DNA from 3 places in the Streptomyces sp. NPDC004788 genome. Region 1 is predicted to be linked to each of the others. Evidence: riboswitches for the same ligand, from Rfam matches in the RefSeq annotation. Region 1 holds a riboswitch; each other region holds the start of a gene.

Region 1 (6,675 bases):
ACGCTCGCCCACCATGGTGTCGAAGCCGTCCGGCAGCGCGTCCGCGAACTCGGTGACGTGTGCCGCCTCGGCCGCGCGCCGGATGTCGGCGTCGGTGGCGCCCGGGCGGGCGAAGGCGATGTTCTCCCGCAGGGTGCGGTGGAACATCGCCGGTTCCTGCGGCACGTACGCGATGAGGCCGCGCAGGTCGGACTGGGTCATCCGGCTGATGTCCTGGCCGCCGACGAGGATCCGGCCGGCGTCGACGTCGGTCATGCGCAGCAGCAGCCGGGTGAGCGTGGTCTTGCCGCCGCCGGACCGGCCGACGAGGCCGATCTTCGTACCGGCGGGCACGTCGAGGTCGAGGCCGTCGAACAGCGGCCTGCCGCCGCCGTGCGCGAAGCCCACCTTCTCGAAGCGCACGTCCCCGGCGCGCGAGCGCAGCGGCTCGGGCGACTCCGGGTCGAGCACGGTCGGCGGCTCCAGGAGCAGCTCGGTGAACTGCGCCGCCTCCGTCATCGAGCTCTCCAGACGCCGGTAGATCTGGTTGAACTCGAACATGATGCGGGTCGCGTTGCCGTAGTAGGTGAAGGCGACGACGACCGCCTCCACGCCGTGGTCACCGGCGCCGAGTGCGAGGGCGAGGACCAGGCCGAGGACGTTGGTGAGCACGGACATCGGTGCGACGACCGTGTCGATGCGCAGGTTTCCGTAGTCCCAGGAGCGCAGGGTGACCCGGCGCGCCTCGGCGAGACGGGAGCGGTTCTCGGCCGCCTCGCGCCGCTCGGCGGCGAAGGCCCGTACCGTGTCCATGTTCCCCAGGCTGTCGGCCACATGGCCGGACACCCGGGCGATGGCCGCCTCGCGCTGGGCGACGAGGGCCTGGCGGCGGCGGATCAGCGGGGTCACGCCGAAGGCGGTGACGAGGATCATCGCCAACAGGCCGACGACGAGCAGCGGTTCGTACGTCCACAGCACGACGCAGGCGAAGCCGAGCGGCACGAAGCTGCCGAGCACGTTGAAGGTGAGGGTGTCGACGAAGTCCTCGAAGCACTTGCCGAAGCCGATGACCCGCTTGGTGAGCGAGCCGGCGAAGTTGTCGTGGAAGAACGTGGCGTCCTTGGCGAACAGTTCGTCCATCCCGACGACGGTGAGGTGCTCGATGCCGAGCCCGTCGACCCGGTTCAGACAGTGCAGTCCGACGCGCCACAGCGCCTCGGAGAAGAGCAGCACGCCCCCGATGCCGAGGACGTACGGCAGCATGGCGCCGGTCCAGCCCCCGCCGCCCCCGCCGCCCACGCCGTCCGCGCCACCGTCGGCGATCCGCGCGACGAGCTTGGCGACGATCAATGGCGCGATGTAGGCGATGCCGATGTTGCCCAGCGCCGGGAGCAGCATCGCGGGCACGGTCATGCGACGGAGCCTGGCCAGCTCACGTCCGTAGTAGCGGAGGGCGAGCAGTACCGGGCCCTTGCCCGGTGTACTGCCGCTCGATTCAGACAATCCCATCACAACCCTGTTTTGTCGGACCGACTGGACAGGGTCCGCAGTGTCCCGCGACGACAGCCGCGCGGTCCAAGCGTTTTTCTCCGGACGGGCGGTCCGACGCCGCTAACCGGCCAGGACGGCGGGGGTGGGCCCGTCGGGCCGTACGGTGAGGCCGTAGGCGGCGCGTTCGGGGACGGACCGGAAGCGCGGGGCGTGCGCCGGGAGCAGGAGTTCGAGGAGCGCGACGGACTCACGGAGGGCGAACTGCAGGCCCAGGCAGGCGCGGGGCCCGACGCCGAACGGGAAGTAGCTTCCGGGGTGGGCGGGGCGCCGGCCCGGGGTGGTGAAGCGCGTGGGGTCGAACTCCTCGGGTTTCTCCCAGAGTTCGGGGTCACGATGGGTGAGGTAGGGGCAGACGACGACGTCGGTGCCCGCCGCCACCGCGTATCCGTCGAGGACGTCGTCCTCGGCCGCGCAGCGCGGCAGGATCCAGGCCGACGGATAGAGGCGCAGGGTCTCGTGGACGAGCGCGGAGACCGCCTGCTGCCGTTCGGGTGAGCCCTCGGGCCCGGCGGCGAGCACGCGCTCCCGCTCCTCGGGGTGCCGGTCGAGGAGGAGGTGCAGCCAGGTGAGGGTGGTGGCGGTGGTCTCGTGGCCGGCGAGCATCAGGGTGACGAGTTCGTCGCGGATCAGCCGGTCGGTGTACTCCGGACGGGTGCGGCCGGCCTCGACGAGGACGTGCAGGAGTCCCGGCCCGTCGGGGCCCGCTTCGCCGTCGCGGGCGGCGGCGACGGCGTGGTGCGCCACCGCGTCGATCCGCGCCAGCTCGGCGGCCACGGCCTCCCGCGCGGTGGCGCTGTCGGCGGGCAGGCTCGGCATCGCGGCCACCACCTCGGGGAGGGTGGCCAGTTCGCGTTCCGTCGCGGCGTCGAGGGCGTGCCCGGTGAGGGAGCGCCAGATGGTGTCCAGGGCGAAGCGCCGCATCTCCTCGCCGAGGTCGAAGACCTCCCCCGTACGGGCGTACGCGTCCCAGCGCGCCGCGGTCGTCCGGGCGGCCGCGGCGATCCGCTGCTCGTAGCGGCGCATCCCGCGTCCGGTGAACTGGGCCTGGAGCATGCGGCGTTGGCGCTGCCACGCCTCGCCCGTCGCGGAGAGCACCCCGTCACCGACGAGCAGCCGGGCCCGGTGCGAGCGCTTCACGTACCGGTCGGGGCGCACGGCGAGCACCTGCCGCACCGCCTCGGCGCCGGTCACCACGACGGTGGGCCGCTCCCCGATCCGCACCCCGGCGACGCCGCCGTGGGCGTCGCGCGCCCGGGCGAAGAGGTCGACGAGCTCTCCGCCGCCGGCCCGCCACCGCTCGACGGCGGCGGCGTCCAGTTCGGGCACTTCACGCGGGGCTGCGGCCACGGGCTGCTCCTGGTTCGGCGGAACGGGTGCAGCACGCACTGTAGGAGAGCGGCCACGCGGGGCGACACCCCGCCTTTCGGCGCGTCAGGCCGGTCGGCGTCTTTTTCAGCCCGTCAGGGCCGGTCGGTGATTTCGGCCCGTCAGGGCCGGTCGGCGGGCTCGCCGAGGGGCCAGGACTCGATGTCGCGGTAGCGGATGGGGGCGGGACCGCGGCCGAAATTGCTGCCGACGAGGTGCAGGCGTTCGGTGCGCCAGGAGCGGCCGGTGAAGCCGGCGAGACCGGCGGCGACCGCGGTCACGGAGGCCGTGTCGCCGCGGCGGGCCCGGGCGAGGGTGAGGTGCGGGCGCAGCGGGCGGTCCTCGAAGGGGATGCCGCAGGCCTTCACGAGGGCGCGGACGTCCGAGGCGAGCAGGTGCAGCCCTTCGAGGTCGCCGGCGATGCCGCTCCACAGCACCCGCTCGTCGAAGTGGCCACCGCCGCGCAGCGCCAGCTCCAGGGGTCGGCGCGCGGCGGCGAGCTCCGCGAGCGGCCGCCGCAGCGGCGGGACGGCCGCGGCGGGGAGCTCGCCGAGGAAGGCCAGGGTGATGTGCCAGTCCTCGATGCGGTTCTGCCTCAGGGTCGGGTACGCCTCATAGGCGGGCCGCAGCTCGCGGGCCAGCTCGTCCTTCGCTTCGTCGGGCGGCGCCAGGGCGATGAACACCCGGACGGTCGCGCTCCGGGGGTCCGGGGACTCCGGAGACTCCGGGGCTTCCTGAGGCTCCTGCGGCCCCTGAGGTTGATCCTTCACGCAGGACTTCGTACCTCTTTTCGTACCGCCCGGTCCATTCGGGAGCCGGGCGGTCCGAGAAGAGGAAGGGCTCAGTAGGCGCCGAAGACGTTGTCGATGGAGCCGTACTTGGCGGCGGCGTAGTTGCAGGCCGCGGTGATGTTGGCGACCGGGTCGTACACGTCGCTGGAGGTGCCGGCCACGTGGTACGCCTGGAAGGTGGGGTCGATCACCTGGAGCAGGCCCTTGGACGGGGTGCCGGCGACGGCGTTGGAGTCCCAGTTGTTGATGGCCTGCGGGTTGCCCGAGGACTCGCGCATGATGTTGCGGTAGATGCCGTCGTAGCTGCCGGGGATGCCGTTGCGGGCCATGACGTCGAGGGCCTCGCGGATCCATCCGTCGAGGTTGTTCGCGTACGTGCCGGAGGTGCCGGTCGTGGCGGCCGTGGCCGCGGCCGCGGCCGGGGCCGACGCCTGGACCGCGGTGGCCGCGCCCGCCGCGCTCGCACCGGTGCCGGTGAGCCGCGGGGCCGTCGGGGCCTGCTTCGACGTCGGGTCGACGGTCAGCCTCAGACCGGGCCGGATGAGCCGGGGGTCGTGGCCGATGGCCCGGCGGTTGTCCTGATAGAGCTTCTTCCAGCCACCCCTGACCGCGTACTTCTCGGCGATGCCGGAAAGCGAGTCACCGACGACGACGGAATACCGGACCGGACCGGCCTGCACGGCCTTCCGTACGGCCGTCTGCGCCACGGCCTTTTCGACTGCGACGGTCTGTGCCGCGTGCGGCTCGGCCGCCACGGCGCTCGACGCCCCGGCCAGCGGCACGGCGAGTGCGGCGCTGCCGGTGAGGCCGGCGACGGCGAGGGAGCGAGCGAGCGGGGTGCGCTTGGGGCGTCGGTGCTTCCCGGGTCCACGCATGGCGAATTCCTCTCCTCCGCCTGCGAGGTGAGCTGTCGGGTTCGGGCAGGAGATGCCCGGCCGCGGCAGGCACGGCTTCACCCCTAGCCGGCCCGGAATCCCGGGACCGGCGGCAAACCTGGGTCCCCCGCTCCTGCCGGACGAGTGTGGTGAGTGCGGTTCCCGGGCGGTGGCAGGATTCGGCGTTTCCGTCCGGTTGCGGCGTGACCGTATGCGAAAACAAACGGCGAAAACAAGACGGAATTAGCGGACCGAAAATGACCTTTCCCGGAAACACAAAAGGATCATTCCGCTTACCTGGAGCCGATTCCCCAACCCTTTCCGGAAAGTACGGACTTGACGCCGCGCCAGCATCGGGCGGGCCGGCTCGACCGTGACCCGAATCACCCGCGTCACCCTCGCCCCGCCTTATCTACTAAATGCACTCATGAGGCAGCTCATCCGCATTTCTCCATTTGAAGAGAATGGGTGATTATCGTCCGATTTGCCCGGCAGGATTCGGGGTAGCCGCGAAGGCGAGCGGAGGTACTGCCATGAACGGCACCCATGACGACGGCGCCGGCCCCGGCCCCGGCCCGGAGGCGTACGACGCCACTCCCTTCCTGCCGGCGCGCGGCGGCATCCCCGCCCACCGGCGGGCCGCGGCGGACTGCCGGGGCTGCCCGCTGTACGAGAACACGACCGGGACGGTCTTCGGGCGAGGCGACGCGCACGCGCGACTGATGCTGGTCGGCGAGCAGCCCGGCGACCAGGAGGACCGGGAGGGCGAGGCGTTCGTCGGGCCGGCGGGCCGGCTGCTGTCACGGGCGCTGCGCGAGGCGGGCATCGACGAGGACGACGTGTACCTGACGAACGCGGTCAAGCACTTCAAGTTCACCCAGGACGAGACCCGCAAGCGCCGCATCCACAAGGCGCCGAGCCTGCGCGAGACCCTCGCCTGCCGCCCCTGGCTGCTCGCCGAGCTCCGGCTGGTCTCGCCCGAGCTCGTGGTCACGCTGGGCGCGACGGCGGGCCGCGCGCTGCTCGGGCCGTCGTTCCGGGTCGGCACCGACCGTGGCGTACCGCGTCCGCTGCCGGACGAGGGGAACGGCTCCGGGAACGGGGACCTGCGGGTGCTCGCGACCGTCCATCCGTCGGCCGTCCTGCGGGCGGGGGGCGGCGGGGACCGCGAGGAGCTGTACGCGGGTCTGGTCGCCGACCTGCGGACCGCCGCCGACGCCCTGTGACCGCGGGGAGCGCGGGGAGCGCGGGGAGCGCGGGGAGCGCGGGAGGTTGAAGGGGTTACGGACACCGAGGGCGGGTAGCCGCGCAGCCAAGCGCTACCGAACGTGTCATCGAAGGAGGCGCGTCATGATCGCCCTGCTCCTCGTCCTGCTGATTCTGCTGCTGCTCTTCGGCGTCGGATTCGCCGCCCACGTGCTGTGGTGGATCGCCCTGGCCGTGCTCGTCATCTGGCTGCTGGGCTTCCTGGTGCGCGGCTCGGGCAACCGCTGGTACCGCTGGTGAGGCGGCACCAGCGCATGTCCCCCTGCCGAGCGCGTGAGGAGCCGCCATGATCCGCACGGCCGATGTGGTCACGTTCCTGGAGGGTCTCGCCGTGCGACGGGACGTGCGTCGCCAGTCGCAGCCGTTCGCGGGACGCACCGTGGTCGTCACCGGCGCGAGCGCCGGTGTGGGGCGGGCGACCGCGCGTGCGTTCGGGGCGGCGGGCGCACGGGTGGCGCTGCTCGCCCGGGGCCGGGTGGGGCTCGAAGCGGCGGCCGAGGAGGTCGAGCGGGCCGGTGGCGAGGCCCTCGTCGTGCCGGTGGACATGTCCGTGCCGGAGCAGGTGGAGCAGGCGGCGGACCGCGTGGAGAGTAGGCTCGGCCCCGTGGACGTCTGGGTGAATTCCGCCTTCACCTCCGTGTTCTCGCCGTTCCTGGGGGTCGGCCCGGAGGAGTACGAGCGGGTGACGGCGGTCACGTACCTCGGCTGCGTCAACGGCACCCGGGCGGCCCTGCGCCGCATGGTGCCGCGCGGCTCCGGCGCGGTCGTCCAGGTGGGCTCGGCGCTCGGCGAGGCGTCGGTGCCGCTGCAGGCGGCCTACTGCGGGGCGAAGCACGCCGTGAACGGGT
Region 2 (6,170 bases), on a different contig from region 1:
ACCCGGAGCAGACCCTCGCCTGGATCGAGAAGTACTTCGGCTCCATCCCCGGCCACGACGGCAAGCCCGAGCCGCGCTCCGGCGAGCTGCCCGAGATCATCGGCGAGCAGCTGCGCCAGGTCGTCGAGGAGGAGGTGCCGGCCCGCGCGATGATGGCCGCCTACCGGCTGCCGCACGACGGCACGCGCGCGTGCGACGCGGCCGACCTGGCCCTGACCGTCCTCGGCGGCGGCGAGTCCTCCCGGCTGCACAACCGGCTGGTCCGCCGCGACCGCACGGCCGTCACCGCCGGCTTCGGCCTGCTGCGGCTGTCCGGGGCGCCTTCGCTCGGCTGGCTCGACGTCAAGACGTCCGGCGGCGTCGAGGTGCCCCAGATCGAGGCGGCCGTCGACGAGGAGCTGGCCCGCTTCGCCGCCGAGGGCCCGACGCCCGAGGAGATGGAGCGCGCCCAGGCCCAGTTGGAGCGCGAGTGGCTGGACCGGCTCGGCACGGTCGCCGGCCGCGCCGACGAACTGTGCCGGTACGCGGTGCTGTTCGGCGACCCGCAGCTGGCGCTGACCGCCGTCGACCGGGTCCTCGACATCACCGCCGAGGAGGTGCAGGAGGTCGCCAAGGCCCGGCTGCGCCCGGACAACCGCGCCGTCCTGGTCTACGAGCCCGTGGGCCAGGCCGACGACGCCGACGACAGCGACGAGGAAGAGGGAGCGGAGCAGTGACCGACGCTGCCGCGTCTTTGACGAGCATGGACTTCCACCCGCAGCCCCAGCCGGGCGTCGCCAAGCCCTGGGGCTTCCCGGCCCCGGAGCGCGGCGCGCTCGACAACGGCCTGACCGTGCTGCGCTGCCACCGCCCCGGCCAGCAGGTGGTGGCCGTCGAGATCTTCCTCGACGCCCCGCTGGACGCCGAGCCCGAGGGCCTCGACGGCGTCGCCACGATCATGGCCCGGGCGCTGTCCGAGGGCACCGACCAGCACTCCGCCGAGGAGTACGCCGCCGAGCTGGAGCGCTGCGGCGCCACCCTCGACGCGCACGCCGACCACCCGGGCGTACGGGTCTCCCTGGAGGTCCCGGTCTCCCGGCTCTCCAAGGGCCTCGGCCTGCTCGCCGAGGCGCTGATCGCCCCGGCGTTCGCCGAGTCCGAGGTCGAGCGCCTGGTGCGCAACCGGCTCGACGAGATCCCGCACGAGACGGCCAACCCGGGCCGCCGGGCCGCCAAGCAGCTCTCCAAGGAGCTGTTCCCGGCCTCCTCGCGGATGTCCCGGCCCCGTCAGGGCACCGAGGAGACCGTCGGGGCGATCGACGCCGCCGCCGTCCGCGCCTTCTACGACGCGCACGTGCGGCCGGCCGCGGCCACCGCCGTGGTCGTCGGCGACCTCACCGACGTCGACCTGGACAAGGTGCTCGCCGAGACCCTCGGCGCATGGACCGGCGCGCCGGCCGCGCCGCGCCCCATGGCGCCCATCACGGCCGACGACACCGGCCGGGTCGTCATCGTCGACCGTCCGGGCGCCGTCCAGACGCAGCTGCTCATCGGCCGCGTCGGCGCCGACCGCCACGACCGGGTCTGGCCGGCCCAGGTGCTCGGCACGTACTGCCTCGGCGGCACGCTCACCTCCCGCCTGGACCGCGTCCTGCGCGAGGAGAAGGGCTACACGTACGGTGTGCGCGCCTTCGGTCAGGTGCTGCGCTCGGACGAGGCGGGCCACGGCGCGTCGATGCTCGCCATCAGCGGCTCGGTGGACACCCCCAACACCGGCCCGGCACTTGACGACCTGTGGAAGGTGCTGCGCACCCTCGCCGCCGAGGGTCTGACCGACGCCGAGCGCGACGTGGCGGTGCAGAACCTGGTGGGTGTCGCCCCGTTGAAGTACGAGACCGCCGCCTCCGTCGCGGGCACGCTGGCCGACCAGGTCGAGCAGCACCTCCCGGACGACTACCAGGCGCACCTGTACGCGCGCCTGGCCGAGACCGGCACGGTGGAGGCGACCGCGGCCGTGGTCAACGCCTTCCCGGTGGACCGGCTGGTCACCGTCCTGGTCGGCGACGCCTCGCAGATCGAGGAGCCGGTGCGGGCGCTCGGCATCGGTGAAGTGACGGTCGTCACCGGCTGATTGAGCCCCCGTCACGAGGACCCTGACGACCTGGTTCGTCAGGGTCCTCGTCATTTGTCCGTATTGCGGGCGAGTGTTGGTGAATGCCCTGTGGCAAGTCTTACAAACTGGCGCGTCTGTTTGGCGATTGACTGAAGATCGGCCTAGCGTCGATGCGGCTGTTCGCCCGTTGCACGACGCCGCACCCGCGGCGAACGGACAGTCATCGCCGAGTCCCCGCAAGGCGCGAGCCTGGGGAGCCGGGGACCCACACGAAGTCCCTGGGGTGAATCGGACGCCTTCGCTCCGCGCGGAGGGGCCCGTAGGAGACCTTCCTGCTCCGAACCCGTCAGCTAACCCGGTAGGCGAGAAGGAAGGAAAGGATCAGCCACTTCATGGCGTTCACCCGTGCCACCGGGAAGCATCGTGGTCCGAGCCGTCTGACGCGCCGTGGCGCGGGCATCGCCGGCGTGGCGACGCTCGCCACCACCGGCGTCATCGGCACCCTCGCCTCCCCGGCGCTCGCCGCCGACACGGAGAGCCCCTCCCCGGAGGACACCGGCCTCACCCAGGTGATCACCGAGGAGTCCCTCACCCAGCACGTCGACGCCCAGGCCGCCGCCCAGGAGAAGCAGGCCTTCGAGGCCGCGGCCCGCGTCAAGGCCGCCGCCGAGGCGAAGCGCAAGGCCGAGGCCCGCGTCAAGGAGATCCGCGAGGCCAAGGAGCGCGCCGCCCGCGAGGCCGAGCGCAAGCGCCTGAACTCCTTCACGGCCCCCGTCGCCCACTCGTACGTCTCCACCGGCTACAACACCGGCGGCTCGCTCTGGTCCTCCGGCCACCACTCCGGCATCGACTTCCACGCCGCCTACGGCACCACGGTCGTCGCCGTCGGCTCCGGCACCGTCGTCGAGGCCGGCTGGGGCGGCGCGTACGGCAACAACATCGTCATCCGCATGAACGACGGCACGTACACCCAGTACGGCCACCTCTCCGCCATCCGTGTCCACGTCGGCCAGCAGGTCACCCCCGGCGAGCAGATCGGCGTCTCCGGCTCCTCCGGCAACTCGACCGGCCCGCACCTCCACTTCGAGGCCCGCACCAGCCCCGAGTACGGCTCGGACATCGACCCCGTCGCCTACCTGCGCGCCCGCGGCGTCGACGTCTGACGTCCGTCTCCCCGCTCAGGTCTCCCCGCTCAGCGCGAAGAAGCCCCGGCTCGAACGAGCCGGGGCTTTTTTCGTCCCTGAATTACCGGTCGGCATCGGAAATTCCCGCGTCCTGCAATAGAGTCGCCGGACGGGCTATGCCCGACGGGGTTCAGCGTGGAGAAAAAGCGGAGGTCGGACATGCGCATTCCCGCGCAGTCGGTATGCACGGCGATCCGGGACGACATCGTCTCCGGTGTGTACGCGCGGGGCGCCAGACTGACGGAGGAACAGCTCGCCCGCCGCTACGGGGTCTCCCGCGTCCCGGTCCGCGAGGCGCTGCGCACCCTGGAGTCCGAGGGCTTCGTCGTGACCCGCCGGCACGCCGGCGCCCAGGTCGCCGAACCCGGCGAGCAGGAGGCCGCCGACCTGCTCGACATGCGCTCCCTGCTTGAACCCCTCGGTGCCCACCGGGCCGCCCAGCGCCGCACCGAGGCCCACCTGAAGGTCCTGCGCGGCCTGGTCAGGCTGGGGCAGGAGAGGGCCCGGCACGGCCGGAGCGAGGATCTGCGCGCCCTGGACGGCTGGTTCCACGAGACGCTGGCGCAGGCCTCCGGCAGCCCGCCGCTCACCGCGCTGCTCACCCAGCTGCGGCAGAAGATCGCCTGGATGTACGCGGCCGAGCCGGCCGACCGGCCCGCCGACTCCTGGGCCGAGCACGGTGCGATCGTGGACGCCGTGGCCCGCGGCGACGCCGAGCGGGCCCGGGCCCTCACCGCGCTGCACGTGGAGCGGGCGGCGCCGCGACTCCGGCTGAAACATCCGGAGCGTACCCGTGTGAGGGTTTCGCAACATGCCGTAAACAATTCGGGAGCGCGGAATTAACATGCGCACCGTATACAAAGAGGCGGGCAATTCGGCGGGCTCTGTTTCAGGCTGCCCGAAATGAATTCCCGTGCGTTTTCGTCGCGCTGATGGAAAGTCGCGCTGATGGAAAAGAGCCGCGCCCGCCGGATGACCGGTGGGCGCGGCTCTTTTCCGATCCGCCGCCGGGGACCGCCGGGGTCCACCGGGGACCGTCGGGGAGGACGGGGGAAGACGGGTCAGACGGTCTCGGGAAGCTCGTCGAGACCCTCGGCCACCAGCCGCGCCAGGCGGTCGAGCGCGGCCTCGGCGCCGTCGGCGTCCGACGCGAGCACGATCTCCTCGCCGCCCTGCGCGCCCAGGCCGAGCACCGCGAGCATGGACGCGGCGTTGACGGGGTTGCCGTCGGCCTTGGCGATCGTCACGGGGACGCCGGAGGCCGTGGCGGCACGGACGAAGATGGAGGCGGGGCGGGCGTGCAGGCCCTCGGCCCAGCCGACGTTGACGCGGCGCTCAGCCATGGTGGTAGCCCTTCAACATTCAGCGGTTGTCTAGACCAGTCTCTCACACGCGACCGGTGTCACTGTCGTACCCCGGCCGTACGCTTTTCCCATGCAGAGCGCGTCGGAACAGCCCGAACAGCCGGAGCACGCGTACCCGGACCACTGGGAAGCGGACGTGGTCCTCCGGGACGGCGGCACCGCGCGCATCCGCCCCATCACCGCCGACGACGCCGAGCGACTCGTCAGCTTCTACGAGCAGGTCTCGGACGAGTCGAAGTACTACCGCTTCTTCGCGCCCTACCCCCGGCTGTCCGCGAAGGACGTGCACCGCTTCACCCACCACGACTTCGTGGACCGGGTCGGCCTCGCCGCGACCGTGGGCGGCGAGTTCATCGCCACCGTGCGCTACGACCGGATCAGCCCCGACGGGCGCCCGGCCTCCTTCCCTGCCGACGAGGCCGAGGTCGCCTTCCTGGTCCAGGACGCGCACCAGGGCCGCGGGGTCGCCTCCGCCCTCCTGGAGCACATCGCGGCGGTCGCGCGCGAGCGCGGGATCCGGCGGTTCGCGGCCGAGGTGCTGCCCGCCAACACCAAGATGATCAAGGTGTTCACGGACGCCGGTTACACCCAGAAGCGCAGCTTCGAGGACGGCGCCGTCCGCCTCCACCTCGACCTGGAGCCCACCGACCGCTCCCTCGCCGTCCAGCGCGCCCGGGAACAGCGCGCCGAGGCCCGCTCCGTGCAGCGGCTGCTCGCCCCCGGCTCCGTCGCCGTGATCGGCGCCGGCCGCACCTCCGGCGGGGTCGGCCGGGCCGTGCTGCGCAACCTCCTGGACGGCGGCTTCACCGGCCGCGTCCACGCCGTCAACGCCGCCCTGGGCGCGACCGGCCCGGGGGAGGGGCCGCACGAGCTGGAGGGCGTGCCCGCCTTCCGGTCCGTCGGCGACATCGGCGCGCCGGTCGACCTCGCCGTCGTCGCCGTGCCCGCCGAGCGCGTCCCCGAAGCCGTGGCCGACTGCGGCGAGCACGGCGTGCGCGGCCTGGTCGTGCTCTCGGCCGGATACGCGGAGAGCGGCGCCGAGGGCCGCGAGCGCCAGCGCGCCCTGGTCCGCCAGGCCCGCTCGTACGGCATGCGGGTCATCGGGCCCAACGCCTTCGGCATCATCAACACGGCCGACTCCGTCCGGCTGAACGCCTCCCTCGCCCCGCAGATGCCCGCGGCCGGACGCATCGGGCTCTTCGCCCAGTCCGGCGCCATCGGCATCGCCCTGCTCGCCGGCCTGCACCGGCACGGCGCCGGGGTCTCCTCCTTCATCTCCGCCGGCAACCGCGCCGACGTCTCCGGCAACGACCTCCTCCAGCACTGGTACGACGACCCCGCCACCGACGTCGTCCTGCTCTACCTGGAGTCGATCGGCAACCCGCGGAAGTTCACCCGGCTCGCCCGCCGCACCGCCGCCGTCAAGCCCGTCGTGGTCGTCAAGGGCGCCCGGCACAGCGGCAGTGCCCCGCCCGGACACCGCGTCCCCGTCACCCGTATCCCCTACGCCACGGTCTCCGCGCTGCTGCG
Region 3 (6,170 bases), on a different contig from region 1:
CCGCGAGGGCGGCGGTGAGGACGGTCTTGCCGACCTCGGTGTTGGTGCCCGTGATGACGATGATGCTCATGGATGTCCTTCGTACGTAAGGGGGAAGGGGGGGGCGTGGACGGGCCGGGCCGTGCGGGACGAGAGCCCCGCACGGCCCGGCGCCTTGCGGCCTCTCAGCCCGCCCGCGCCGCCTCGCGCACCGCCGCGCAGATGCGGGCCAGGTCCTCGTCGCCCGTCACGTACGGCGGCATCGTGTAGATCAGGTCGCGGAACGGGCGCAGCCACACGCCCGCCCGGACCGCCGCCTCCGTGGCCGCCGCCATGTCGACGTCATGGTCGAGCTGGACGACGCCGATGGCGCCGAGCACCCGCACCTCGCGCACACCGGGGAGTTCCGCGGCGGGGGCGAGCCCCTCGCGGAGTCCCGTCTCGATGCGCTTGACCTCCAGGGCCCAGTCCTGGGACATCAGCAGGTCGATCGAAGCGCAGGCCACCGCTGAGGCCAGCGGATTGCCCATGAAGGTCGGCCCGTGCGCCAGGACGGGAACCTCGCCGCGCGAGATGCCCTCCGCGATCTCCGTCGTGCAGAGCGTGGCCGCCATCGACAGGTAACCGCCCGTCAGCGCCTTGCCCACGCACATCACATCGGGTGAGACGCCGGCCTGGTCGGCGCCGAACAGCGTGCCCGTACGGCCGAAGCCGGTCGCGATCTCGTCGAAGATCAGGAGGACCCCGTGCTCGTCGCACGCCTCGCGGAGGACGCGCAGGTACGCGGGCGGGTGGAACCGCATCCCGCCCGCGTTCTGCACCACCGGCTCCACGATGACCGCGGCGACCTCGTCCGCGTGGAGAGCGATCTGCTCCCGCAGCATCCGGGCGTACGACTCCTCGTACGTGACCGGCGGCGCGTCGACGAAGACCTGGCGCTGGAGCACGCCCGACCACAGCTCGTGCATCCCGCCCTCGGGGTCGCACAGAGACATCGGCTGCCAGGTGTCCCCGTGGTAGCCGCCGCGCCAGGTCATCAGGAGCTGCTTGCCGGGCCGGCCCACCGAGCGCCAGTACTGCAGACACATCTTGGCCGCGACCTCGACGGAGACCGAGCCGGAGTCGCTGAGGAAGACGTGCTGGAGAGGCTCCGGGGTGATCTCGACCAGGCGCGTGGCGAGCCGCACGGCCGGCTCGTGGGTGAGCCCGCCGAACATGACGTGGCTCATCCGGTCCAGCTGGCCGTGTGCCGCCTCGTTGAGGACGGGGTGGTTGTAGCCGTGGAGCGCCGACCACCACGAGGACATGCCGTCGATCAACTCGGCCTGACCGTGCACCGGTTCGGCGAGGCGGAGCCGGACACCCGACGCGGACTCGACGACCAGTGGCTCCGTACGTCCAGGCATGGGCCCGTACGGATGCCACACGTGTGCCCGGTCCAGGGCGAGCAGCTCGTCGTTACGCATTCGGGGCGAGGTCCGTGCCGGCGCCGCGGCGGCGCACCGCGACCAGGTCCGTACGCGCCTCGGAGGCCGCCGCGGCCGCCTCGGTCACCGCGCCGCCACCGCACGGCCCGCAGCCGCCACCGGCCTCCGCGTGCGAGCCGCAGCCCGCGCCGTCCCCGGCGTGCGAACCGCAGCCGCCGGAAGCCTCGGCGTGCGAACCGCAGCCGCCCGCCGCGACCGCCGCGACATCGGCCCGGTGCGCCGGCAGCGTCGTCGTGCCCGCGCCCTCCACCTCGAAGCCCGCGTCGGCGATCATGTCCAGGTCGGCCTGGCCGGCCTGGCCCTCGCTCGTCAGGTAGTCGCCGAGGAAGATCGAGTTGGCGATGTGCAGCGCCAGCGGCTGCATCGTGCGCAGGTGCACCTCGCGGCCGCCCGCGATCCGGACCTCGACGTCCGGGCAGACGAACCGCACCATCGCCAGGATCCGCAGCGCGCGCTGCGGGGTGAGGTTCCACTCCTTGGCGAGCGGCGTGCCCTCGAACGGGATCAGGAAGTTGACCGGCACCGAGTCGGAGTCCAGCTCGCGCAGCGCGAAGACGACGTCGACCAGGTCCTCGTCGCTCTCGCCCATGCCCGCGATCAGACCGGAGCAGGCGGACAGACCGGCGGCGTGCGCCTTCGTCACGGTGTCCACGCGGTCCGCGTAGGTGTGCGTGGTCGTGATGTCCCCGTACGTCCCCTCGGACGTGTTGAGGTTGTGGTTGTACGCGTCGGCGCCGGCCGCCTTCAGCCGCTCGGCCTGGCCGTCGGAGAGCAGACCGAGGCAGGCGCAGACCTCCACGCCCTCGTTCTGCTCCTTGATCGCCTCGATGGTCTTGCCGACCCGGTCGACGTCCCGGTCCGTCGGGCCGCGGCCGCTCGCCACCAGGCAGACCCGCTTGGCGCCGCCGGCCACACCGGCCGCGGCGGCCTGCGACGCCTCCTCGGGCTTCAGCCACGTGTACTTGAGGATCTCGGCCTTGGAGCCGAGACGCTGCGAGCAGTAGGAGCAGTCCTCGGGGCAGAGCCCGGACTTCAGGTTGACGAGATAGTTGAGCTTCACCCGGCGCCCGAACCACTGGCGGCGCACCTTGCCGGCCGCGGCCACCACATCGAGCAGTTCGTCGTCGGAGGTCGCCAGCACGGCGAGCGCTTCTTCACGGGTCGGCGACTCGCGCCGCAGCCCCTTCTCCACCAGGGTGTTCAGCAGGTCCATAAGGGCTGATCCTGGCCTACGGCACGCCCCGCGGCCAAGGAGGATCTGAACAAACGGCCCCGTTTGAGGTGTGTGTATGACCACACCCTGACCTCGGCCGCGGCCGGTTAGGGTCTGTGCGCTGCCTACAAAAGGATCTGCCATGCCGTCGTACGTCGTGGACCCGCCGTCCTCCGGGGAGGCGCCGGGCCCGCGCCCGGCCGCCTTCGACTGGACCGAGGCCGCCGCGCGGCAGCGCGCAGAGGCCGGTCTCGTACGGACGCTGCGGCCCCGGGCCGCCGAGTCCGAGCTGCTCGACCTCGCGAGCAACGACTACCTGGGCCTGACCCGCCATCCGGAGGTCACCGGGGCGGCGGCCGAGGCGGCGCTCCGCTGGGGCGCGGGCGCCACCGGCTCCCGGCTCGTCACCGGCTCGACCCGGCTGCACGCCCGCCTGGAGCGCGAACTCGCCGACTTCTGCGGATTCGAGGCGGCGCTCGTCTTCTCCTCCGGCTACGCCGCCAACCTGGCCGCGCTCACCGCGCTGTCCGACCGGGACGGGCTGATCGTCTCCGACGCGGCCAACCACGCCTCCATCGTCGACGGCTGCCGGCTCGCGCGCGCCGAGACCGCGGTGGTCCCGCACGCCGACCCGGAGGCCGTCGCGAAGACGCTCGCGGCGCACCTGGGCCGCCGGGCCCTCGCGGTCAGCGACTCCGTCTTCTCCGTGGACGGCGACCGGGCGCCGCTCACGGAGCTCGCGGCGGCCTGCCGGGAGCACGGCGCGGGCCTGGTCGTGGACGACGCGCACGGCTTCGGCGTCCTCGGCGACGGCGGGCGCGGGGCGCTGCACGCCGCGGGGCTCGCGGGCGCGCCGGACGTGGTGGCGACGCTGACGCTGTCCAAGTCGCTGGGCAGCCAGGGCGGTGCGGTGCTCGGCCCGGCCCGGGTGATCGAGCACCTGGTCAACGCGGCCCGCACCTTCATCTTCGACACCGGCCTCGCTCCGGCCGCGGCGGGCGGCGCGCTGGCCGCGCTGCGGCTGATCGCCACCGATCCGGGGCTCGCGGCCCGGGCCCGTACGGTCGCGACCACCCTGCACCGGCTGCTCACCGAGGCCGGTCTCACCGCCGCCCACCCCGACGCCGCGGTGGTCTCGGTGCGCGCCCCCGGCCCGAACGAGGCCCTCGGCTGGGCCGCCGCCTGCCGCGAACTCGGCCTCTCCGTCGGCTGCTTCCGCCCGCCGTCCGTCCCCGACGGCATCTCCCGGCTCCGGCTGACCGCCCGCGCGGACCTCACCGACGCCGAGATCGAGCGTGCGGTGACCACGATCGTGCGGACGGCTCCGCCGGGCGCGCGGGGCGTATAGGGGATGTCCCGCGGCTGTCGGGTCGCCCGTCGCACGGTTCACCGCTTCGGGCGACAGATATCCGTATAACTTGGTCGATCGCCGCCCAGGGCCGCACGATCGGTGGCAGTCTGACGCGAAGCGCAACCCGGGCCGGGCCCGGAGGGGAAAGGGACAGCGTCGCCATGGCAGACCAGCAGGAAGCAACCGTCACGCTGCCGAGCGACCCCGCATCGGTCCCCGCCGCGCGGAGGTACGTCGCCGAGGTGCTCGCCTCCTGGGGGCTCGGTGACGTCGGAGACCCCGTGGACAACGCCGACACGGCCGACGCGGTCCGGCTCATCGTCTCCGAACTGGCGACCAACGCCGTCCAGCACACCTTCGGACAGTCGCCCACCTTCACGATCGACGTCCGTCTGGAGCGGGACGAGCGGCTGCGCATCGGGGTGACGGACAGCCATCCCCGCTGGCCGAGGCGCCTGCCGGCGGCCGTCCAGCAGGACAACGGCCGCGGCATGATGATCATCCGCTCGCTGACCGCCGAGGCGGGCGGCCGACTGTCGGTGACGCCGACGGCCGAGGGCGGCAAGACCGTGTGGATCGAGCTGCCCTGGCCGGCGGCGGTCCCCGGCTGACCGGACGGCCGCCTCGGCGGGCCGACCGGCTGACCGGACGACCAGCTGACCGGCCGGCCGCCTGACCGGCCGACCGCCTGGCGGGTCGACCGCTTGGCCGGACGACCGGCCGATTGGCCGACCGGTCCCGTGCGACGGGTCAGCGGACCCGGCCGTAGTAGACCTTCGAGGTCCAGATCCGGTCGAGCTTCACCCACGAGCCGGTCTTCGGCGAGTGCCAGATCGCGTTGTTACCCGCGTAGATCCCGACGTGGTACACCCTTCCACCGGAGTGGAAGAAGACCAGGTCCCCCTTCTGGCGGCTCGCCGCCGAGACGTGGCGTGTGGTGTTGTACTGCTGCTGCGCGGTGCGGGGCAGCGTCTTGCCCGCCCTCTTGTACGAGTAGAGCGTGAGACCCGAGCAGTCGAACCTGGTGGGGCCTGATGCGCCGTACCGGTAGGGCGATCCCTTCTTCGAGGCGGCGACGCTCAGTGCCGTGTTGGCGTACGAGCTCGCGGCCTGGGCCTCCGGCGCCGCTCCTGGTGCGAGCAGCGTGCCGCCGACGGCGGCGAGGGTGAGAGCCGAGACGGCTCCGGCCCGGGACAGCAGGGACGGGACATGAATCTGCGCAGTCATGCGCAACCCTTCGTCAGCCGCCTGTGAAGGATGACCTGTCGGGTTCGGGCAGGCGAAGATGCCCGGCCGCGGCTGCGGCTTCACCCCGAGGGACGGCTCCGATCGCTCGGACGTCCCGTGTTGCTCGGGTCCTCCACTCCTGCCGATCCACTCCTGTCGACCAGACATCCGGGACGGCGGCAGGACTCGGCGTCCGCCCGGACCGCCCCGCCTCGGGTGGCGGGGGCTTGTCGTCGACAGGGATCTTGACCCACGCCCGCGCCGAAATCCGAGTGGAAACAGCGATATGTGAGGCTCCTCACGACTGATCCATTCGGGTGGACAGTCAGGTTTGGTGATCGTCCGAGGTTTGCGCGACGAGTCCGCCACCAGGGGTGGAAGGGCCCGATTCCGCCAGATGCGTACACCTGTTGCGCAACACAGCTGAGCTCTATGTCGATACGTCGACTACGCCGAAAGGGGGATCGATTCCGGCGTTCCGCTGGCCCGAGTGGACCTCGACACGACACGCCCTCCTGTCAACTCACCTGTTGCCGGGGCATGGTGACGCGAGCCGCGCGGCGCTCTCCGTCCAACACCCGCAGCGCGCGGGCCAATGTGTCCGCGTGCACCTCGCTCTCGCCCCGCGCGTGCATGAGCGTCAGCGCCTCCCGCAGTGCCGTCGCCCGTCCGACCAGCGCTTGGGCGGCCCGTAGCGCCCCATAGGTATGCGAGGTCCTGGATGGATTGATCCGGCCGAGCAGATCGACGACTTCGAGATACGCGTCGACGAACTCGCCCTCGGCGCGGGTGAGCGCGGGCAGCGGCGGCAGTTCCGGGACCATGGCCGGCTCACACCCGCCCGGCGCCGTCGGTCCCGCCGTCGCGGCGGCTGCGGATGACGTGGTCCACCAGGCCGTACGCGAGGGCGCCC

What was found. A riboswitch is a leader RNA that binds a small molecule or an ion and turns the genes downstream of it on or off. The one in region 1 is predicted to bind cyclic di-AMP.
Region 2: it holds a riboswitch for cyclic di-AMP, as region 1 does, so the genes downstream of both, ACWEJX_RS10305 (M23 family metallopeptidase) here and ACWEJX_RS36810 (transglycosylase SLT domain-containing protein) in region 1, are expected to answer to the same signal.
Region 3: it holds a riboswitch for cyclic di-AMP, as region 1 does, so the genes downstream of both, ACWEJX_RS32275 (C40 family peptidase) here and ACWEJX_RS36810 (transglycosylase SLT domain-containing protein) in region 1, are expected to answer to the same signal.

Annotation. Positions count from the first base shown of each region.
Region 1 covers NZ_JBSGBF010000168.1:458-7,132, reverse strand. The annotation lists gene ACWEJX_RS36825 (ABC transporter ATP-binding protein) at 1-1,488, opposite strand, end outside; gene ACWEJX_RS36820 (cytochrome P450) at 1,591-2,877, opposite strand; gene thpR (RNA 2',3'-cyclic phosphodiesterase) at 3,018-3,578, opposite strand; gene ACWEJX_RS36810 (transglycosylase SLT domain-containing protein) at 3,737-4,561, opposite strand; cyclic di-AMP (ydaO/yuaA leader) riboswitch at 4,566-4,756, opposite strand; gene ACWEJX_RS36805 (UdgX family uracil-DNA binding protein) at 5,095-5,787, shown strand; gene ACWEJX_RS36800 (hydrophobic protein) at 5,912-6,067, shown strand; partial or broken gene ACWEJX_RS36795 (SDR family oxidoreductase) at 6,114-6,675, shown strand, end outside.
Region 2 covers NZ_JBSGBF010000016.1:32,777-38,946, reverse strand. The annotation lists gene ACWEJX_RS10315 (M16 family metallopeptidase) at 1-716, shown strand, start outside; gene ACWEJX_RS10310 (M16 family metallopeptidase) at 743-2,110, shown strand; cyclic di-AMP (ydaO/yuaA leader) riboswitch at 2,307-2,471, shown strand; gene ACWEJX_RS10305 (M23 family metallopeptidase) at 2,485-3,255, shown strand; gene ACWEJX_RS10300 (GntR family transcriptional regulator) at 3,436-4,119, shown strand; gene ACWEJX_RS10295 (HPr family phosphocarrier protein) at 4,338-4,619, opposite strand; gene ACWEJX_RS10290 (bifunctional acetate--CoA ligase family protein/GNAT family N-acetyltransferase) at 4,711-6,170, shown strand, end outside.
Region 3 covers NZ_JBSGBF010000108.1:207-6,376, forward strand. The annotation lists partial or broken gene bioD (ATP-dependent dethiobiotin synthetase BioD) at 1-70, opposite strand, end outside; gene ACWEJX_RS32255 (adenosylmethionine--8-amino-7-oxononanoate transaminase) at 165-1,445, opposite strand; gene bioB (biotin synthase BioB) at 1,438-2,679, opposite strand; gene ACWEJX_RS32265 (8-amino-7-oxononanoate synthase) at 2,822-4,027, shown strand; gene ACWEJX_RS32270 (ATP-binding protein) at 4,192-4,641, shown strand; gene ACWEJX_RS32275 (C40 family peptidase) at 4,781-5,257, opposite strand; cyclic di-AMP (ydaO/yuaA leader) riboswitch at 5,261-5,426, opposite strand; gene ACWEJX_RS32280 (hypothetical protein) at 5,776-6,081, opposite strand; gene ACWEJX_RS32285 (ATP-dependent Clp protease proteolytic subunit) at 6,089-6,170, opposite strand, start outside.